2 regions of the Mediterraneibacter faecis genome follow, and region 2 is predicted to be linked to the other one. Evidence: predicted binding sites of a transcription regulator. Region 2 holds the regulator's gene; the other holds the start of a gene.
What was found. Region 2 encodes NrdR, which represses ribonucleotide reductase genes. Its sites were predicted from a motif close to CACAANATNTTGTG; they were not measured.

Region 1: nrdD (anaerobic ribonucleoside-triphosphate reductase) is a predicted target of NrdR. The motif match lies at 5,852-5,865, and genes of this name have one in related genera.

What each region holds. Positions count from the first base shown of each region.
Region 1 covers NZ_AP043803.1:2,038,672-2,049,586, forward strand. The annotation lists gene ACZ47Z_RS09640 (ABC transporter substrate binding protein) at 1-274, opposite strand, end outside; gene ACZ47Z_RS09645 (hypothetical protein) at 469-636, opposite strand; gene ACZ47Z_RS09650 (hypothetical protein) at 887-1,681, shown strand; gene ACZ47Z_RS09655 (HTH domain-containing protein) at 1,831-2,247, shown strand; gene ACZ47Z_RS09660 (IS3 family transposase) at 2,250-3,227, shown strand; gene nrdD (anaerobic ribonucleoside-triphosphate reductase) at 3,662-5,821, opposite strand; gene ACZ47Z_RS09670 (alanine/glycine:cation symporter family protein) at 6,192-7,604, opposite strand; glycine riboswitch at 7,607-7,713, opposite strand; gene ACZ47Z_RS09675 (flavodoxin) at 7,867-8,292, opposite strand; gene ACZ47Z_RS09680 (DUF3793 family protein) at 8,294-8,905, opposite strand; gene ACZ47Z_RS09685 (hypothetical protein) at 9,184-9,603, shown strand; gene ACZ47Z_RS09690 (hypothetical protein) at 9,724-10,915, opposite strand, start outside.
Region 2 covers NZ_AP043803.1:200,627-211,541, forward strand. The annotation lists gene ACZ47Z_RS00975 (pseudouridine synthase) at 1-237, opposite strand, end outside; rRNA gene ACZ47Z_RS00980 (16S ribosomal RNA) at 903-2,433, shown strand; rRNA gene rrf (5S ribosomal RNA) at 2,500-2,617, shown strand; rRNA gene ACZ47Z_RS00990 (23S ribosomal RNA) at 3,025-5,914, shown strand; gene ACZ47Z_RS00995 (4'-phosphopantetheinyl transferase family protein) at 6,155-6,766, shown strand; gene ACZ47Z_RS01000 (peptide deformylase) at 6,768-7,178, shown strand; gene cutA (divalent cation tolerance protein CutA) at 7,210-7,539, shown strand; gene ACZ47Z_RS01010 (YlmC/YmxH family sporulation protein) at 7,656-7,910, shown strand; gene nrdR (transcriptional regulator NrdR) at 7,963-8,412, shown strand; gene truA (tRNA pseudouridine(38-40) synthase TruA) at 8,495-9,229, shown strand; gene ACZ47Z_RS01025 (exodeoxyribonuclease III) at 9,319-10,071, shown strand; gene ACZ47Z_RS01030 (CobW family GTP-binding protein) at 10,093-10,915, shown strand, end outside.

The DNA of each region.
Region 1 (10,915 bases), 1.5 Mb from region 2:
CAAATTCCAAATTTTCTTTATAAGAAAACCTTTCGATCACACCTGTAACAAACGGATCCTGACTCACCTCTTTGGCATATTCAATATTATTAATCCCCTCAAACACGATCGGAGTTTTGTAGAATAATTCATCCTTATATAACATAGCAAAAACAAGTGCCGCATCATCACCTGCGATCACCGCATCATACTCCCCGTCATGCTGCTCTTTATAGCGTAATTTATCATAAAGCAGTTGTTCCGCCATTTCAGTGTTTATTTGTTTTGTATCCATAAATTCAATATCCAAAGAAATATTTGAATCCAACTTCGACTGAATTCCTTCTATCTGTGAAGGAACCGTAGACCAATTATAAGAATAAGAACTGATAAATAAAAGTCTGTGATTTTTCTGCGCACTTAACGAATTTTTGTTTTTCGCTAAAACGGATATAGGACAGCATAAAATAATCAAAAGTAATGTTACCATTAAAATCTTACTGTAATTTCGTTTTTTATGCATCTTTTTTCCAAAGCTGTCCATCCGAAAGCACCTCTCTCACTATAATAAGTTGCAATAATATAAAGCTTCTCTGTTCGTAAAAAATTTGCACAATTATCTTTACGCATAAAGCTTTTTATTCTTGATTCTATCATAACACAATTCTCTTTTTTTGTGTAAAAAGATGTTGTAAGTTATTATCAAAACGCATTGAATATTGTACATAAATATGTTATTCTATTTCAAAGCATATTTTCTAAAACATCTAAATTCATATAAAAGTTTCATTACAGGTAGAACGTACCTGCCAAATCAGAAAATTCATGCTTTTAAAATCCATTATTTAAAGCAGAGGTTTTCTGATAGAGAGAACTTCTGTGAAAATCACATAAGGAGGTCTCTTAGATGAAACAAAAGAGAAAACAATTGCCGGAAAAACAACAACCGACAGATGGAAAGCTGCTTCAGTGGCACCCTGCATTTTATGCAGACTTACAGATTGAATTCAGAGAAGAAAAAGAAAAATTAAAGTTTGAGCGAGAGTATCTATTAAGTTCAAAGCCAATGGCAATTGATGTGTTGATTATTAAAAAGAAGAATGCGGAGCCGATCCATAAAAATATCGGAAAAATATTCCGCAAGTATAATATTATCGAATATAAATCACCATCCGATTCACTTTCTGTGGATGATTTCTATAAGGTATATGGATATACGAATTTTTATAAAGCAGATACAGGGAAGGTAAATGAAATTCCGATTCAGGAGCTGACGATCACCTTAGTGTCAAAACGATATCCAAGAGAACTGATCCGACATTTGAAAGAAGTACGCCACTACACTATTGATAATCCGGAAGAAGGGATTTATTATGTAATTGGAGATATCTTACCGATTCAGGTTCTTGTAACAAATCAGTTGTCACCGGAGAAAAATCTTTGGTTATATAGTTTGACAGATACCCTGAAAGATATGTCTGTTACCAGACAGCTTTTAGAGGATTATAAAAAGAACAAAGAAGATCAGCTGTATCAGGCTGTTATGGAGATCATAGTAAAAGCAAACGAGAATCGACTAAAGGAGGGAAAACAAGATATGTGTAATGCGTTATTAGAATTAATGAAAGATGAATTAGATGAAAAAAGAGAAGAAGGGATAAGAGAAGGCATAAAAGAAGGTATAAAAGAAGGGGAATCTTAAAATATACCCTATAAAGTGGACATGATAAGAAGAAGGGTTCCTGAAAAATGGACATAAGAAGAAGGGATAAAAACCCGGATTATGGACAGTAAAAGGTGGGGATTTCTTCTGGTAGATGATGTATAATAAAAATGTCTACTGGAGGGAATATGAGAGAATATACAGCGAAACAAATCAAAGAACTTAAAGCGAATCCTTATACATTAAAAGTAACCAAGAACAAGCTATATTTCACAATTAAATTCAAAGAAGATTTTTGGACCAGCTATCAGGCGGGAAATGCTCCTAGAAAAATCCTTAAAGATTTTGGGTATAATCTGGAATATTTTGAACAAAAGCAAATTGATAGTCTGGTACAAAGAATAAAACATCAGGCATTGTCAGGTAATGGTTTTACAGAAGGTGAAAATAGAAACAAAAGAATTCCTATGAAAGCAACCTCTGAAGAAGACATGTCGTCACCACAGTCTATAGAACGTATGCAAAATGAACTTTTATATCTGAGACAAGAAGTAGAATTTCTAAAAAAAATTATTATTGCGGACAATTCGAGAAAGAAAAAGTAATCATGGAAACAGCAGAAAATAAATTTGCAATCATCCATGAAACCCTTGGTAAAGCCAATAATACATTGTCGGTAAAAATGCTTTGTGAAATCGCTGGCGTTTCGAGATCTGGTTATTATAATTGGGTAAAAGCAGCAGATAAACGGAATGAAAAGGAAAGGCAGGACAGAGCTGATTTCGAACTGATCTTAATGGCTTATAGCTTCAGGGGATATGATAAAGGAGCCCAGGGAATATATATGAGATTGCTGCATATGGAACCACCTGTAATCATGAACGTCAAGAAAATAAGACGATTAATGAAAAAGTATGGACTTATATGCAGTATACGAAAAGCAAATCCTTACAGACGGATAGCAAAAGCAATAAAGACAAATAATGTTGCAGAGAATCTTGTAAAGCGGGAATTTGAGAAATATGGAGCAAGAAAGACACTGCTTACGGATATTACGTATATTCCATATGATGGGCGTTTCTGCTATTTGTCAACGATCATAGATGCTTTTACGAAGCAGATATTATCCTATGTGTTGAGTGAATCATTGGATGTTGATTTTGTACTTGAAACAGTGAATCGGATGGTTGAAAAACACGGAATTTCTCTTGCAACAGATACTATCATACATAGTGATCAGGGATGCCATTATACAAGCTGTAGCTTTATTCAATTGGTAAAGGATAAAGGGCTGAGACAGTCCATGTCCAGGAAAGGTAACTGCTGGGATAATGCACCGCAGGAAAGCTTCTTTGGACGTATGAAAGATCATATAGGAGAAAGAATACGAAAATGTACAACATATAAAGAAATACAAAACGTTATAGATGACTGGATGGATTATTATAATAATGACAGATATCAATGGAGGTTGGCCAGACTATCCCCCAATGAATACTACCAGTATATAATAACAGGTATATATCCGATAAAAGGGCGAGTCCCTTTAACAGATATAAAAGATGAAGAAGGTAAAGAAAGGTAATGATATAGCCATCTACTGGCCGGAAAATAAAAATCCCTTCTTCTTAATTTGTCCTTGACAAGGGGTACACTTTAAACAGGATTAATCAGCTGATTTTGAAATTGTCCGAACTAAACAGAACTGATGAGATTCTCAAGGCAGCTGCTGACAGGGAATATCAGAAGAAATTATTAAAAGAGTTTGGGCTTTAAAAAAGTCCAAACTCTAGGGATGGCACTACTTGCTGAAACTTTACATCCGTATCATCATGTTATAAACAAACAGACACAAGATTTTTGAACGTAGAAAAACAAAATACATTAAACCACACTTTGCTTTTGTTAAGGACATTTATTTCATACTCTCTAGCAACATGTAAAAAGAGCCTGACGATTAGTCGTCAAGCTCCATTTTTACTTTTGAAAACAATTCCTGTTACAAATACAATTGTGATTCTACAGATGCAGAACTCTCTCCTTGATCTCCTGCGTTCTTCCCTGATTCCAAAACTGTGTTCCGATATATCCGCAGGTACGTCTTGCAACATTCAGTGTATCCTGGTTGCGGTTTCCGCAATGTGGACACTCCCATACGAGCTTTCCTTCCTCATCTGTTATAATCTGGATCTCTCCGTCATATCCACATTCCTGACAGTAATCACTCTTTGTATTCAGCTCCGCATACATAATGTTGTCATAAATGAAACGGATGACCTGAAGTACGGCTGCAATGTTGTCTTTCATGTCCGGAACTTCTACATAGCTGATGGCTCCACCGGAAGAAAGTGCCTGGAACTGAGATTCAAACTTCAGTTTTGAGAAAGCATCAATCTCTTCTCCGACAAATACATGATAGCTGTTTGTAATATAACTCTTATCTGTAATTCCAGGAACAATGCCAAATCTCTTCTGCAGACATTTTGCGAACTTATAGGTTGTACTTTCAATCGGTGAACCATAGATACTGAAAGCAACGTTCGTCTCCTCTTTCCACTGGTTACATGCATCGTTCATGTGCTTCATAACATCCAGTGCAAATGGTGTAGCATCCGGATCTGTATGGGATTTTCCTGTCATATATTTCACACACTCGTAAAGTCCTGCATATCCAAGAGAAATCGTTGAATATCCTCCATAGAGAAGTTTATCAATCGGTTCTCCCTTCTTCAGGCGGGCAAGTGCTCCGAACTGCCACAGAATCGGTGCTGCGTCAGACAGTGTTCCTTTCAGACGGTTGTGTCTGCACATCAATGCGCGATAGCAAAGTTCCAGTCTGTCATCAAAGATCTTCCAGAACTTATCCATATCTCCACCGGAAGAAAGTGCAACATCAACAAGGTTGATCGTAACAACTCCCTGATTGAAACGTCCGTAGAACTTGTAGTTTCCGTTCTCGTCTTTCCATGGGCTTAAGCAGCTTCTGCATCCCATAACCGGGAAACAATTTCCTTCTTTAAGCTCTTTCATCTTTTTCTCGGAAATATAATCCGGAACAAGACGCTTTGCAGTACACTTTGCAGCAAGTTCTGTCAGATAATAATATTCGCTTCCTTCTTCGATATTATCTTCTTCCAGAACATAAATCAGTTTCGGGAATGCCGGTGTCACCCATACTCCGGCTTCATTCTTAACTCCCTGATAACGCTGACGAAGTGTCTCTTCGATAATCATCGCCAGGTCTTTCTTCTCTCTCTCGTTCTTTGCTTCATTCAGATACATGAAAACTGTAAGGAACGGTGCCTGTCCGTTAGTTGTCATCAGTGTGATCACCTGATATTCGATTGTCTGGACACCCTTTGTGATCTCTTTCTTCAGTCTTCTCTCTACGATCTCATTGAGCACATCTTCCGGATATTCCATTCCGACCAGCTCCTGCTCAGTGATCACTTCCTTACGGATCTTCTCTCTGGAAACATCTACAAACGGTGCTAGATGAGTAAGTGAGATACTCTGTCCACCATACTGGTTACTTGCAACCTGAGCAATGATCTGCGTTGCGATATTACATGCTGTAGAGAAGCTGTGTGGTTTTTCAATCATTGTACCGCTGATCACAGTTCCGTTCTGAAGCATGTCCTCAAGATTTACAAGATCACAATTGTGCATATGCTGTGCATAATAGTCAGAATCATGGAAGTGAATGATTCCTTCTCTGTCTGCCTCCACAATATCATGTGGGAGAAGCATTCTTGTTGTCAGGTCACGGCTGACCTCTCCTGCCATATAATCTCTCTGTACGCTATTGACTGCCGGGTTCTTGTTCGAGTTCTCCTGCTTTACATCCTCGTTGTTGTACTCAATCAGTGACAGAATACGATTGTCTGTTGTATTCGCCTTACGTACGAGGGATCTCTTATAACGATATCTTACATACTTACGTGCAAGTTCAAAAGCTCCGGTAGCCATAATCTGATTCTCTACCATATCCTGGATCTCTTCTACGGATACTGCACGATTCAACTTGTTACACTTAAATTCCACATATTCTGCGATATCTTCAATCTGGCTGTCTGTCAGCGTACGCTCCCCATTATCCTTATCCGCTTTCGTCACAGCAACCACGATTTTCTGTATATCAAATATCTCTTCCGACCCATTTCGCTTGATAATTTTCATTGATCAGTCTCCTCACTTTTCTTATTCTCGCACGATATCTTGTGTTTTATTCGTTTCTATCGTGCTGTCTGATACTTATTCTAATACAAAATATAGTATAATGCAATCCCTAAAACACAGTATCATGTATTTTCAGAACATCTGCTACATTTTTTGAGTTTTTCATTTAACTGATAATCTTTTCTCTATCTGTTATACAAAATCAAAACTGCCTATGAATTATCTGTCTACTCATTCTCCTTTCACACCTGTGGAAAAGGCAGCCAAACAGTCCTTATTCAAGGGCTTTGGCTGCCTTTTCTTTCGTTTTATTTCAGGTAATAATTCTATTTATTTTTCGAATTCACAGACAATTCGGTCAATTCTTTTTCTAATAAGATCCGTTATGTTTTGCATGGAAATCTCTTGTCTCTTTGACGATCACTCCGTTCAATGCAAGAAGTGCAATCAAGTTCGGGAATGCCATCAGTGCATTGAAGATATCCGCGATATTCCATACTGCTTTTACTGTCATATATGGTCCAATGAATACTGCAAGGATATACAGGATACGATATCCCATTACAACAGCCTTATTTCTGTTAAACAGGTATTCCACACATCTCTCGCCGTAATAGTTCCATCCGAGAATTGTTGTGAATGCAAAGAATACAAGACACAGCATCAGGGAGAACGTCGCTACAAACGGTGGGAATGGAAGTCCTTTCTGGAAAGCATCCATTGTGATTGCCACACCTTCAAGTTCCGGGTTCAGCCAGGAACCGGCGATCACGATAGAAAGTCCTGTCATTGTACAGATTACAATTGTATCAATAAATGTTCCTGTCATAGATACAAGGCCCTGACGAACCGGATCTTTTGTTCTTGCAGCAGCTGCTGCGATCGGTGCACTACCAAGTCCGGACTCGTTCGAGAAGATTCCTCTTGCAACACCTTTCTGCATTGCTACAAACATGGATCCAACAGCTCCTCCCGCAAGCGCACTTCCTGTAAATGCAGATTTCACGATAGAAGCCAGTGCTGCCGGAACAGCTGTGATATTTGTAATAATGATGATTACTGCAAGTCCTACATAAAGAACCGCCATAAATGGTACGATAATCTCAGATACTTTTGCAATTCTCTGGATTCCTCCAAGAACAACAAGACCTACACACACTGTCAGGAATAATCCTGCAACTACAGTCGCCCATGAATAATTTCCACCAAACAGTGAAACTGTATGTGCCATATCCGGATCAAAGAAGTTCTTAACCGCAGATGCGATACTATTCACCTGTGTAAATGTACCGATTCCAAAGAGACCAACTCCGGCTCCGAAGAATGCGAAAATCTTCGCAAGCCATGTCCACTTCTTACCCATTCCGTTTTCAATATAATAGAATGGTCCACCAAGTACATGCCCATCTTTATCAATTGTACGATATTTGATTGCCAGAAGACCTTCTGCGTATTTTGTCGCCATTCCAAAGAATGCCGCAATAACCATCCAGAACAACGCTCCCGGACCACCAAGTGCGATTGCTGTTGCAACACCTGTGATATTACCGGTTCCGATTGTTGCTGACAGAGCTGTACAAAGTGCTCCAAAGCTGGTCACTTCTCCGCTACCGTCTTCTTCATCTTTAAACATGAATTTGAAAGCTTTGCCAAGATGCCTGATCTGTACAAGACCAAGTCTGGCTGTTAGAAAGATACCTGTTGCCATGATGAGGCAGATTAACGGAAGCCCCCACACAGCATTGTCGATTGCAGTGATAATTTTGTCGATTTGTGCAAACATTTCTTTATTCCTCCATCCTTTTGCCTGAGAGACTCGCGGCATGTAACTGCATCCATGACCGCTTACACCTTCGGCGCTCTTTTTAAAGAGACTCTCCTGAGTATTGTTGTCATTTACGTCAGATGTAAATGACAACAAATTTTTCTCTTTCGTGCTTTAACACGATAGAAGTAAGAATAGCACTATGTTATAAGAAATGCAATATATTTCCGGCAGTTTTTTCAATTAAGATTACTAATATTCATTAATAAGATACTATTGTTTACTCTGCCAACTCTTTTCCTGCTGCCTTCAGCTCTTCCAGCACATCATCTTCTGGGGCATCATTTGCAATGATTCCTTCTTCACGGATCAACTGAGCTCCGGCATTTTTCATGCGATCTGCCCAATCTCTCATCCATTCTCCGTCTCCCCATCCATAAGAACCAAACAAAAGAATCTTCTTTCCTGAAACAAGAGATTCCAATTCTTCTACAAATGGCTCCATCTCAGATTCTTCGAGCACCTCGGCCCCCATCGCCGGGCATCCAAGCGCTAACGCATCTACCGCCGCCACTGTTTTTGCATCTGCATTTCCTACTTCCAGAAGTTCTGCTTCCTGACCTGCCGCTTTGATTCCTTCGACAACCGCCTCTGCCATTGCCTGTGTATTACCGGTTCCACTCCAATATACAACTGATATACTCATTTTATAAATTCCTCCACTTTCTTTGATTCAATGCGATTTCACGGATGTTTTTCCCATCCAGATACTCATTTACCGCGCAATCTTTTGCTCGGTCATATTCATGAAAAATCATTCTCGCTTTTTCAGGATTACTATATACTTTCCAGTATCCTGTCATAATAAAATCTTTGCCATCTTTTTCAATAAAGCTCTGCACATCTGCCGTCGGATATCCGAGAAAAGCTCCAATCTCATGTGGGAATCCAATTCCTTGTGCAGTACACTCGCAGATACGTTCTGACAGATGTGCCAGCATTTCCTCGATATTGCTTTCCTTATATCCGTATTGTCCGATCAGTTCGCGGAGTTTTGGCTGGTTCATATATTCTTCCAGCTCTTTGGGGCGATAGAAAAGGACAAGGCATTTCCCCTCTGAGCAGGATAATTTATAAAAATTGATCTCCATCCCGGAAAACATTTCTTCCAATTCAGAATATGATTCATTTTCCATTGAAATCAGGCCTGATACTTTAAGCCCTTTCAGAAAAGGCGCACACTGTAATATAACCTGAAACCCAAGCCTTACCTTCCGGTCTTTATTTTTTAGATAGTAGGATAATACTTCCGTCGGCATATCGTTCTCCTTAGCTTTATTTTGAGAATGGTTTTCATTCAATCATTATGTTAACATAAATGAAAATGATTTTCAATACAGTTTTTGAGAACTTTTCTCATTACCATGGTGGCATCTTACCACTCATTTCTTATGGTAATTCCGCATAAAACTTTTTCAAATTTTAACACTTTTTTAGTTGTTACTCACATATCTTTAGTGTATAATAAATTTATAAATATTTGAGAGGTGAGAAAATCTCAAACATTATACACACTTACATAAAGGAGAGATTCGCCATGGTAAATTTAATCACAGGCCCAAGAGGCAGCGGAAAAACACAGCAGATGATCGATCTTGCAAACGAGAAGGTTAAGACTTCTTCCGGTAATGTCGTATTTATTAAAAGGAGCAGCAAAGACACTTATTCTGTAGATTTCAATATCCGTGTCATCAAGATGGCTGATTATCCTGACATCCTTACCTTAGAAGAATTCGTAGGTTTCCTCTATGGTATGGCTGCTGGCAATCACGATATCGAGGCTGTTTTCATTGACAGTATCTTAAAGCAGGCTAATATCACATTAGAAAGTCTTCCGACATTTATCGAGAAATTAAATAAGATTTCCGAAGATGCCAAGATTGACTTCTACCTCAGCGTCAGCGCAGATAAAGCTGCGATTGCAGATGTTGACACACTTGGATGCACAGTTCTGTAAGCATTTACAGCGTAGTGTAACACAGGATTCGCCCTTCTGGGTCTGAATTAAATGTTTTCAGGAATCAAAAAAGAAGTACTTCCGTTCTCCGGTTGTACTTCTTTTTTTCGCTTCTTTCTCTTATTCTGTCTGTGCAGAATCCCCTGCCGTATCTTCTGCCTGCTCTTCTTTCGCAGCTTTTGTGCTGATCTGTTCACTCGCTTTTCCATTCAGGGAAAGAACTGTATCCACCTGCTCCCCCTTCTTATACTCAACTGTGACTTCATCTCCGACATTAAACCGGATAATATCAATAAAATCTACAACAGATACATCAAAGATCTCATCCGAACCTTCAAGCATGATATAATAATGAGAATCACCGTCTATAACGCCCTGGGCGATCTTTGTGATCTTAGCTGTCAGTGTCTCTACGGATCTTGTATCCTCAGCTTCTGTCTTGATCCCATTCTTATACATCAGATTAGTGTAAGACTCCTCGCATTCACTGACCGTATCTCCAATTGCAACAATCTGATATTTCTGCACATTTACCATCGCATACTTCTTCACCAGACCGGCATCATCCTTCAATGCAATGAAATAGGTCGGTTCACCGGAAATATTTAAAAGCAGTGGGAATGTTGCCGTATAGTGCAGATTCTGTACCTGCCCTTCTGCGGAAGACATCGCTGAACTCTCTGTTGCTCCTTCAATCTCATAGAACTTTGTCTCCATTGTTCTCTGATTCATCAGAACAAACCCTACATTCGACTGGTCTCCGGTAATCGAGGTAACACCTGTGTATACCCATACATCGTCATCGATTGCAAGATAATTGTATCCGTCAGTTGTATTCAGGCAGTCTTTCTGCCCCAATACACTATTAAAGAAACCATGTTTCAATGTTCCGTGATAATTATAAAGCTCAACTAACAGATCTGCGGAATATACTCTGTCAACCCACTGTGGGACATCCTCAACTGCATAATCCTTCGTTTCTCCTGTGATTGCATTGCAAAGTACAACTCTTCCGATTGTTGTTCCACCGAATAATCCGATATTGTATTTCTTCACCGGGCAGATCCAGTACGGAACCCCGTCTTCATCAATTTCAAAACTCAGATCATTAAAAATATAGGTCGGATAGTTAAATCTCAGATGACGGTAAATATTTCTGTTAAAATGATCACTTGTCGTGTACTTCATCCCTTCACTCAGTTTTACGAGTTCCGTATTCTGTGTTGCCATATCAATCTTGATATAGGCCGGGATTCCTTCTCTCATGTTCGTAAACCATTTGATCACGCTGGCATATTTCAAAGGAGAAACT
Region 2 (10,915 bases):
GAGAACCGTAAAATAATAGGTCTTCTCTTTATGATAAGAAGGGTGCGTAAGTTTCTGATTGAAAACTCCGTCATCTGTAATAAGGAGGAGTCCGGTTGTTTCTCTGTCTAATCGCCCAACCGGATTTAAATTGTCATTATTTAATTCTGAGAAATAGTCCATAACGGTTGGATAAAGGCTATCACGGCGGGCAGTGACGCAGCCAAAAGGTTTGTTGAACATATAATAATGAAACATGTTGTGTCTCCTGTGTCTTTATAAGTGAAATAAATAGATGAGATTGATTATACAGAAAAGTAATAAATTTCACAAGGTGTGCCGCTTATACCTGTCATTGGCTGTAGAAAAGGCGGTTTAATCTCTCTATTTGACATGAATTGTCGGAATTGTCTGAATTGCATGAAATATATAAAAAACATTGACAATTAAAAACAGCTGTGATAAGATAACATTCGTCGCTGAGGAACAGCAAAGAAAACAACAGAGGAACGGAAGATGAAAGAAGACGCGGAGGCGGAACATTCTTGATCGGAAGGAAACTAGAAGATTTAAAAATCAATGAAATGATTGAAAAATAAATCGAAAAAGTTGTTGACAAAGAGTTCTGAAAGTGATATCCTAAATAGGCTGTCGCGTGAGACGGCAAAGGAAAGCTCGAAAAGAGCGACAAAGAAAAATAAAAAAGTTCTTGACAAAGACAAAAGCTTTTGATAAAATATAAAAGCTGTCGCTTGAAAAGAACGACAAAAACAAAGAACCTTGATAACTGAACAATAGACAACAACAACCCTTGAAAATTTCTTTAAGAGAAGATTTTTAAGAACGGTTTTTAAACAAACCAAAACAACAGTAAAAAGGGAAGAATTAGCTAGTTAGTTGGTTCTGAACTGGATACAAACACTTTTAACGAGAGTTTGATCCTGGCTCAGGATGAACGCTGGCGGCGTGCTTAACACATGCAAGTCGAACGAAGCACCTTGATTTGATTCTCCGGATGAAGATCTTGGTGACTGAGTGGCGGACGGGTGAGTAACGCGTGGGTAACCTGCCTCATACAGGGGGATAACAGTTAGAAATGACTGCTAATACCGCATAAGACCACAGCACCGCATGGTGCAGGGGTAAAAACTCCGGTGGTATGAGATGGACCCGCGTCTGATTAGGTAGTTGGTGGGGTAACGGCCTACCAAGCCGACGATCAGTAGCCGACCTGAGAGGGTGACCGGCCACATTGGGACTGAGACACGGCCCAAACTCCTACGGGAGGCAGCAGTGGGGAATATTGCACAATGGGGGAAACCCTGATGCAGCGACGCCGCGTGAGCGATGAAGTATTTCGGTATGTAAAGCTCTATCAGCAGGGAAGAAAATGACGGTACCTGACTAAGAAGCACCGGCTAAATACGTGCCAGCAGCCGCGGTAATACGTATGGTGCAAGCGTTATCCGGATTTACTGGGTGTAAAGGGAGCGTAGACGGAGTGGCAAGTCTGATGTGAAAACCCGGGGCTCAACCCCGGGACTGCATTGGAAACTGTCAATCTAGAGTACCGGAGAGGTAAGCGGAATTCCTAGTGTAGCGGTGAAATGCGTAGATATTAGGAGGAACACCAGTGGCGAAGGCGGCTTACTGGACGGTAACTGACGTTGAGGCTCGAAAGCGTGGGGAGCAAACAGGATTAGATACCCTGGTAGTCCACGCCGTAAACGATGACTACTAGGTGTCGGGCAGCAAAGCTGTTCGGTGCCGCAGCAAACGCAATAAGTAGTCCACCTGGGGAGTACGTTCGCAAGAATGAAACTCAAAGGAATTGACGGGGACCCGCACAAGCGGTGGAGCATGTGGTTTAATTCGAAGCAACGCGAAGAACCTTACCTGCTCTTGACATCTCCCTGACCGGCAAGTAATGTTGCCTTTCCTTCGGGACAGGGATGACAGGTGGTGCATGGTTGTCGTCAGCTCGTGTCGTGAGATGTTGGGTTAAGTCCCGCAACGAGCGCAACCCCTATCTTTAGTAGCCAGCGGTTCGGCCGGGCACTCTAGAGAGACTGCCAGGGATAACCTGGAGGAAGGTGGGGATGACGTCAAATCATCATGCCCCTTATGAGCAGGGCTACACACGTGCTACAATGGCGTAAACAAAGGGAGGCAGAACCGCGAGGTCGAGCAAATCCCAAAAATAACGTCTCAGTTCGGATTGTAGTCTGCAACTCGACTACATGAAGCTGGAATCGCTAGTAATCGCGAATCAGAATGTCGCGGTGAATACGTTCCCGGGTCTTGTACACACCGCCCGTCACACCATGGGAGTCAGTAACGCCCGAAGTCAGTGACCCAACCGTAAGGAGGGAGCTGCCGAAGGTGGGACCGATAACTGGGGTGAAGTCGTAACAAGGTAGCCGTATCGGAAGGTGCGGCTGGATCACCTCCTTTCTAAGGAAGAAAAAAGTAGAGAGTTTTTACTGTTGTCTATTGTTGGGTTATCAAGTAACCAAAGCTTTTGGTGGCGATGCGCTTAGGGGTAACACCCGTTCCCATCCCGAACACGATGGTAAAGACCTAAGCGGCCGATGGTACTGCACTGGAGACGGTGTGGGAGAGTAGGTGGCCGCCAAATTAAAAGAAAGAAACTAAGGCAGAGACGCTGCCGAAGTTGAACATATAGATACAGGCAAAGATGAGCAACAACTTATCACCGCCAACCCAATCAGCAGGGCAGTGCTGTTATGATAGCTGGTTTCACCAGTGATTAGATATACAAAGAGATTTGTGTATGTAATGACTGATGAAAATATCAGTCGGATGAAGAACTGAATAAGGACTTCATCTTATGTACCTTGAAAACTGCATATAGTAAAAATCAATAGATTTAGATAAATATCTAATCAAGACATCCGAGGTAATGTTAACAACATTAACTTACAGTCTGAAGAAAACAGACTTAAAATAAATTGACTATCACCAACGCATACAACGCTATGTATGTGTGGACATTATCCCATTCCCGTGGGATGAGGTCGAGTTGGTTATGCTGATAAGAGCGTATGGTGGATGCCTTGGCACTAAGAGCCGATGAAAGACGTGATAAGCTGCGAAAAGCTTCGGGGAGGAGCAAATATCCTTTGATCCGGAGATTTCTGAATGGGGAAACCTACTTGAGCAAACCTCAAGTATCCTTAAGCCAATACATAACTTAAGGAAGGGAACCCGGTGAACTGAAACATCTAAGTAGCCGGAGGAAGAGAAAACAACATGTGATTCTGTGAGTAGCGGCGAGCGAAAACGGAAGAGCCCAAACCAGCGTGCGTGCATGCTGGGGTTCGGACCGCGGAATTGATTCAACGAGTTTAGCAGAACGGTTTTGGGAAAGCCGGCCAGAGAGGGTGAAAGCCCCGTAAGCGAAAGACGAGTTGACATGGCGGGATCCAGAGTACCACGAGACACGTGGAACCTTGTGGGAAGATGCGGGGACCACCCCGTAAGGCTAAATACTACTTAGTGACCGATAGCGCATAGTACTGTGAAGGAAAGGTGAAAAGGACCCCGGGAGGGGAGTGAAAAAGAACCTGAAACCATATGTTTACAAGCTGTGGAAGAGCTTTATATGCTCAACCGCGTACTTTTTGTAGAACGGTCCGGCGAGTTACGCTGGCTGGCGAGGTTAAGGACTAAAGGTCCGGAGCCGAAGGGAAACCAAGTCTGAATAGGGCGCATAGTCAGTCGGAGTAGACCCGAAACCGGGTGATCTATCCATGTCCAGGTTGAAGTTGCCGTAAAAGGCAATGGAGGACCGAACCCACATCCGTTGAAAAGGGTGGGGATGAGGTGTGGATAGGGGAGAAATTCCAATCGAACCCGGAGATAGCTGGTTCTCCTCGAAATAGCTTTAGGGCTAGCCTCATACGAGTCTTGCGGAGGTAGAGCACTGAATTCCTAAGGGGGCGTCAAAGCTTACTAAGGGATATCAAACTCCGAATGCCGTGTAGATGATGTATGGGAGTCAGACGATCCGAGATAAGTTGGGTGGTCAAAAGGGAAAGAGCCCAGACCAACAGCTAAGGCCCCAAAATGTGTGTTAAGTGGAAAAGGATGTGGGATTTCGAAGACAACTAGGATGTTGGCTCAGAAGCAGCCATTCATTCAAAGAGTGCGTAATAGCTCACTAGTCGAGAGGTCCTGCGCCGAAAATGTCCGGGGCTAAAACACACTGCCGAAGCTTTGGAATTGAGAATTCAATTGGTAGAGGAGCATTCTTAAAGGGACGAAGCAGTACCGAAAGGAGCTGTGGACTTTTAAGAAGAGAGAATGCCGGAATGAGTAGCGAGAGGAAGGTGGGAATCCTTCCGGCCGAATATCTAAGGTTTCCAGAGTAAAGCTGATCTGCTCTGGGTAAGTCGGGGCCTAAGGCGAGGTCGAAAGACGTAGTCGATGGATAACAGGTTGAAATTCCTGTACTATCCTGTAACAGAACTGTGGGGACACAGGCAGAGAGCGTGAGCCGGGAATGGAAAGACCGGTACAAGCGAGGTAGGAGAAGAGTTGGCAAATCCGCTCTTTAATCTGAAGACGTGATGTGGACTGAAAATAAGTAGGGAAGCACGTGAGCTGACTGTCAAGAAAAGCCGCTATTGTTTGCAGGATACCCGTACCGTAAACCGACACAGGTGGATGAGGAGAGAATCCTAAGGCCGACGGGAGAAGCATTGTTAAGGAACTCGGCAAAATGACTCCGTAACTTCGGGAGAAGGAGTGCCAGTAAGATGGCCGCAGAGAATTGGCCCAAGCAACTGTTTAGCAAAAACACAGGTCTATGCAAAACCGAAAGGTGAGGTATATGGGCTGACGCCTGCCCGGTGCTGGAAGGTTAAGGGGAGAGGTTAGCGCAAGCGAAGCTTTGAACTTAAGCCCCAGTAAACGGCGGCCGTAACTATAACGGTCCTAAGGTAGCGAAATTCCTTGTCGGGTAAGTTCCGACCCGCACGAAAGGCGTAATGATTTGGGCACTGTCTCAACAATGCACCCGGTGAAATTGAAATACCAGTGAAGATGCTGGTTACCTGCGCCAGGACGGAAAGACCCCATGGAGCTTTACTCCAGCTTGATACTGGGATTCGGTATTGCATGTACAGGATAGGTGGGAGGCTAGGAAATGGTAACGCCAGTTGCCATGGAGCCAATGTTGGGATACCACCCTTGCAGTACTGGGTTTCTAACCAGCAGCCGTGATCCGGCTGGGGGACAATGTCAGGTGGGGAGTTTGACTGGGGCGGTCGCCTCCGAAAGGGTATCGGAGGCGCTCAAAGGTTCCCTCAGAATGGTTGGAAACCATTCGAAGAGTGCAAAGGCAGAAGGGAGCTTGACTGCGACACCGACGGGTGGAGCAGGTACGAAAGTAGGACTTAGTGATCCGGTGGTATAAAGTGGGATTGCCATCGCTCAACGGATAAAAGCTACCCTGGGGATAACAGGCTTATCACTCCCAAGAGTTCACATCGACGGAGTGGTTTGGCACCTCGATGTCGGCTCATCGCATCCTGGGGCTGAAGTAGGTCCCAAGGGTTGGGCTGTTCGCCCATTAAAGCGGTACGCGAGCTGGGTTCAGAACGTCGTGAGACAGTTCGGTCCCTATCCGGCGTGGGCGTAAGATATTTGAGAGGAGCTGTCCTTAGTACGAGAGGACCGGGATGGACTGGCCGCTGGTGTATCTGTTGTCTTACCAAAGGCATAGCAGAGTAGCCAAGCCGGGAAGGGATAAACGCTGAAGGCATCTAAGCGTGAAGCCCCCCTCAAGATGAGATATCTCATAACGTCAAGTTAGTAAGACCCCTTGAAGACGACGAGGTAGATAGGGCAGAGGTGGAAGTGTGGTAACACATGGAGCTGACTGTTACTAATAGGTCGAGGGCATAACCAAAGCAGTGATAGGTTTGGATGATGATGTTGGTTTTGACTGTATGTAGTTTTGAAGGTACATGGAATATAGACAGGAATGAGAAGCAGTGCGAAAGCGCTGTTTTTTTCTTGCAAAAAAATCAAGTTTCTTGACAAAGAAAAGATTTTGCTATATGTATATATCAGATGAGGATTGTGTGTCTCACGGCAAAAATGCTGGTGGCATTCTTGAAAAAAGTATATAGAAAAGATGGGACAATAAATGACCAAGGGAAGAATCATAATAGCTGATATAGAAAAAATATCATGTAAGGAAGAGTGGATTCTCTCACAGATAGCACAAAGATATGTTGAAAAGTATCAGAAGCATAAGAGAGAAACGGATAAAAAACAGGAGCTGATAGCGGGATATCTTTTAAAAGAGTATTTAGGTGTAGAAAATGATGCTCAGCTTGTAATGAATAAAAATGGGAAGCCTATGCTTGTGGATGCGAGAAAACATTTTAACCTGTCACATAGCGGTAAATATGTAGTTCTAGCGATTGCTGATCAGGAAGTAGGCATTGATATTGAACGTGTGCGTCCGTATCATGAAGCTACAGCGAAGAAGATATTTTCGAATGAAATACAAAATGCAATCTCTGAACTTTGTGGGGAGGAAAAAGACCGGATATTTACTCAATTATGGACAGAACTAGAAGCGAAGCTGAAAGTAAAAGGCATTGGATTTAGCAAAGAATGGGAAAATGAAAAAGCAAAGGAATATTTTATTGAGACAAGATGTATAGATGAATATTATGTAAGCTTAGCGACAAAAGAAAAAATTTCTATAGAAACAGAATGGTTTGCAGGGAATGGAAAGGAAGTAAAATAGTATGATTAAGCCTATTATGAGAGACATATTTTTCTTAAATCAGAAATCAGAATTGGCAACAGAAGCGGATAAGCAGGTGGCAATAGATCTGCTGGATACACTGAAAGCAAATGAAGCAGGCTGTGTAGGAATGGCTGCGAATATGATCGGAGTAAAAAAGAGAATCATTGCAGTGAATATGGGGTTGTTTAATATTGCTATGTTTAATCCGAAAATCGTGAAACGCACAGGCGCTTATGAGACGGAAGAAGGTTGTCTGTCATTGGATGGAGTGCGAAGCTGCAGACGTTATCAGGAAATAGAAGTTGAATATCAGGATATGAATTTCAAAAAGAGAAGAGAAAAATACAGTGGATGGACGGCTCAGATCATTCAGCATGAAATAGATCATTGCGATGGGATTTTGATATAAATTTTGTTTGTGCATTGAGGAGGTGTGTCGCATGGATTTCAAGTATTGCAAATTAGAAATCTTTATTCCAGAAACACATATTTCGCAGCTACAGAAAGCATTGCAGTCAGTAGATGCCGGTCATATAGGAAATTATGATTCCTGTATGTCCTGCTCCAAGGTCACCAGTTACTGGAGACCATTAGATGGAACTTCTCCTTACATTGGAAATGTAGGAGAGATTAGTTGTGAGCCGGAAGTGAAAGTTGAAGTGACTGTATTTACAGAAAAAGTGGATGAAACAATTCAGGCAATTAAAGAGATACATCCATATGAGGAACCGGTAATCAATGCATTGCCGATTTATCGGACAAGCTTTTAAGGGAAAAAGAAGTCTTACGATCAGACAGAAAGGAGACTTCTTTTATTATACAACAGATTCTGATTTCATGCATAGAATAGTTAAGAGAAAATATCGGCAATCATGGAATAATGCCTATGAGATTTTGCGAATTGAAGGAAAAGGAAGTTGTGAATATCTGCAATGGCAAGTGCCTTGGAGGTGTAGTAGATCTGCAGATAAATGTATGCTCCGGTGCGATAGAAGCATTGATTGTTCCTGGGCCGGGAAAGTTCTGTGGATTCTTTGGAACGGATAGCGAATATGTGATACCATTTGCATGTATAAAGAAGATTGGACCGGATATTATTCTTGTGGAAATTAAAGAAGAAAAGTTTTTGCAAAAATATTAGACATTGTGTATAATGAAGGCAATAAGATACGTGGAAAGGCGGAGTGGATTATATGAAGTGTCCATATTGTGGCAATCCAGATACAAGAGTGATTGATTCCAGACCAGCAGAGGATAATAGTTCTATCAGAAGAAGACGTTCCTGTGATGAATGTGGTAAGCGTTTTACAACTTATGAAAAGGTAGAAACGATCCCACTGATTGTAATTAAGAAAGATAATAACCGTGAACAGTATGAAAGAGCGAAGATAGAGAATGGAGTTCTGAATGCATGCTACAAGCGTCCGGTTCCGGCTGAAGAGATTCAAAAGACAATTGATGCGATTGAACTGTCAATTTTTAATCGTGAAGAGAAAGAAATCCCAAGCAGTGAGATTGGTGAAATTGTTATGGAGAATTTGAAGGCATTGGATCCGGTTGCATATGTCAGATTTGCATCTGTCTACAGAGAGTTCAAAGATGCGAATACATTCATGGATGAATTGAAGAAATTTCTAAAATAATAAAAATCGGTTATACTCTGTTCGTGAGTATAACCGATTTCAATCTTTCGGAGAATGTTAGTATATTACACGGGAGGCGAGAATGAGAACTTATAAATTAACAATTGCTTATGACGGAACTGCATATCAGGGATGGCAGAGACAGGCAAACACAGAGAACACTTTGCAGGGAACTCTGGAGCGAACAATTTCGTCAGTGGCAGGATATCCAGTGGAGATTGATGGTTCAGGACGAACAGATGCAGGTGTTCATGCGAATGGACAGACTGCAACAGTAGTTCTTTCTGGTCAGGTGGAGGATGGATTTTTTACAGAAAAGATAAATTCAAGATTACCCGGAGATATTCGGATTTTAGATGCAGAGCTTGTGAGGAATGGATTTCATGCGAGAAAAAGTGCAGTTGGAAAAAGATACATTTATCAGCTGGATTTGGCGGAGAAACCAGATGTATTCACAAGACGATATACATATCATTTTCCGCAGAGATTGGATTTAGATGCGATGAGAAAGGCAGCACAATTGTTGATTGGCACGTATGAGTTTGCCGGATATACGGATAAAAAGGATGAAAAGTCCACAAAAAGAACAATTTATGCTATAATGATTTGCGGACAAGGAAGCAAAGTCAGTATTCAATATGAAGGAACAGGATTTCTTTACCATATGGTAAGGATTTTGACAGGAACTTTGCTGGAAGTTGGAACCGGAGCACGAAGCATAGAGAGTGTGAAGGAACCTTTGAAATCAAAAGATAGAAGTCAGGCTGGATTTTTAGCACCTGCAAGAGGGTTATTCCTTGATGAGGTGTATTATTGATTCGGTTATGGAAAGTTGCTGATTATTCACAGAAGAGTTGGCGAATGGACGGTGAACAGCAACACTCTTGAAAGGGAGGATGCAGCGTATTGAAATTAATATCATGGAATGTAAATGGTATTCGTGCCTGTGTACAGAAAGGATTTCTTGATTTCTTTCATGAGGCAGATGCGGATATCTTCTGTATTCAAGAGACGAAGATGCAGGAAGGACAGCTAAATCTGGAATTAGAAGGCTATTATCAGTATTGGAATTATGCTGTGAAGAAGGGATATTCCGGAACAGCTGTGTTTACAAAGAAAGAACCATTGTCGGTGAGTTATGGAATCGGTATTGAGGAGCATGACCAGGAAGGACGTGTGATTACGTGTGAATTTGAAGAGTTTTATTTCGTCACAGTATACACACCAAATTCTCAGAATGGGCTGGCAAGGTTAGATTACAGAATGAAGTGGGAGGATGACTTCCGCACTTATCTGAAGAAGTTAGAAGAGACAAAGCCGGTGATTGTGACTGGAGATATGAATGTAGCGCACAAAGAGATTGATCTTAAGAATCCGAAGACCAACCGTAAGAATGCAGGTTTTACGGATGAGGAAAGACAGAAGTTTACTGAACTTCTGGATGCAGGATTTATTGATACATTCCGGTACTTTTATCCGGAGCAGACAGGAATCTATTCCTGGTGGTCTTATCGTTTCAGTGCCAGGGCGAAGAATGCAGGCTGGCGTATCGACTACTTCTGTGTCTCGGAAAGTTTAAAGGACAGACTGGACGATGCGAAGATACTTACAGATATTATGGGATCAGATCATTGCCCGGTTGAATTGGATTTGAAATAATAGAAAGAGGAGAAGAGAACAATGACAAAGATTGACATTATTTCAGGATTTCTTGGAGCAGGAAAGACAACTTTAATTAAGAAGCTTCTTTCTGACGCATACAAGGGAGAACAGGTTGTATTGATCGAGAATGAATTTGGAGAGATCGGTATTGATGGTGGATTTTTGAAGGAAGCAGGAATTGAGATTCGTGAGATGAATTCAGGATGTATCTGTTGTTCACTGGTTGGAGATTTTGGGAAATCTCTTCATGAGGTCGTAGATACTTATCATCCGGATCGTATTCTGATTGAGCCATCAGGAGTTGGAAAGCTTTCTGATGTAATCAAGGCTGTACAGGATGTTCAGGGTGAAATCGATGCAGAGCTCAATAGCTTTACAACAGTTGTAGATGTAACAAAGTGCAAGATTTACCGTAAGAACTTTGGCGAATTTTTCAGCAATCAGATTGAATATGCAGGTGCAGTTATTTTAAGCCGTACAGATAAAGCGAAACCGGAGAAGATTCAGGAAAGTGTTGCACTGTTAAGAGAACTGAATGAAAAAGCTCCAATCATCACAACACCGATCGAGCAGCTTCCGGGCGAGAAGATTCTTGAAACAATGGAATCAATCAAATCTCTTGAAGATGAGTTACTCGCAGAAGTAGCCAAGGAAGTACATGATCATGAACATCATCACCACCACGATCATGAAGAGTGCGATCACGAGCATCATCACCATCACGATCATGAAGAGTGTGATCACGAGCATCATCACCACGATCATGAAGAGTGTGATCACGAGCATCATCACCATCACGATCATGAAGAGTGTGATCACGAGCGTCATCACCACGATCATG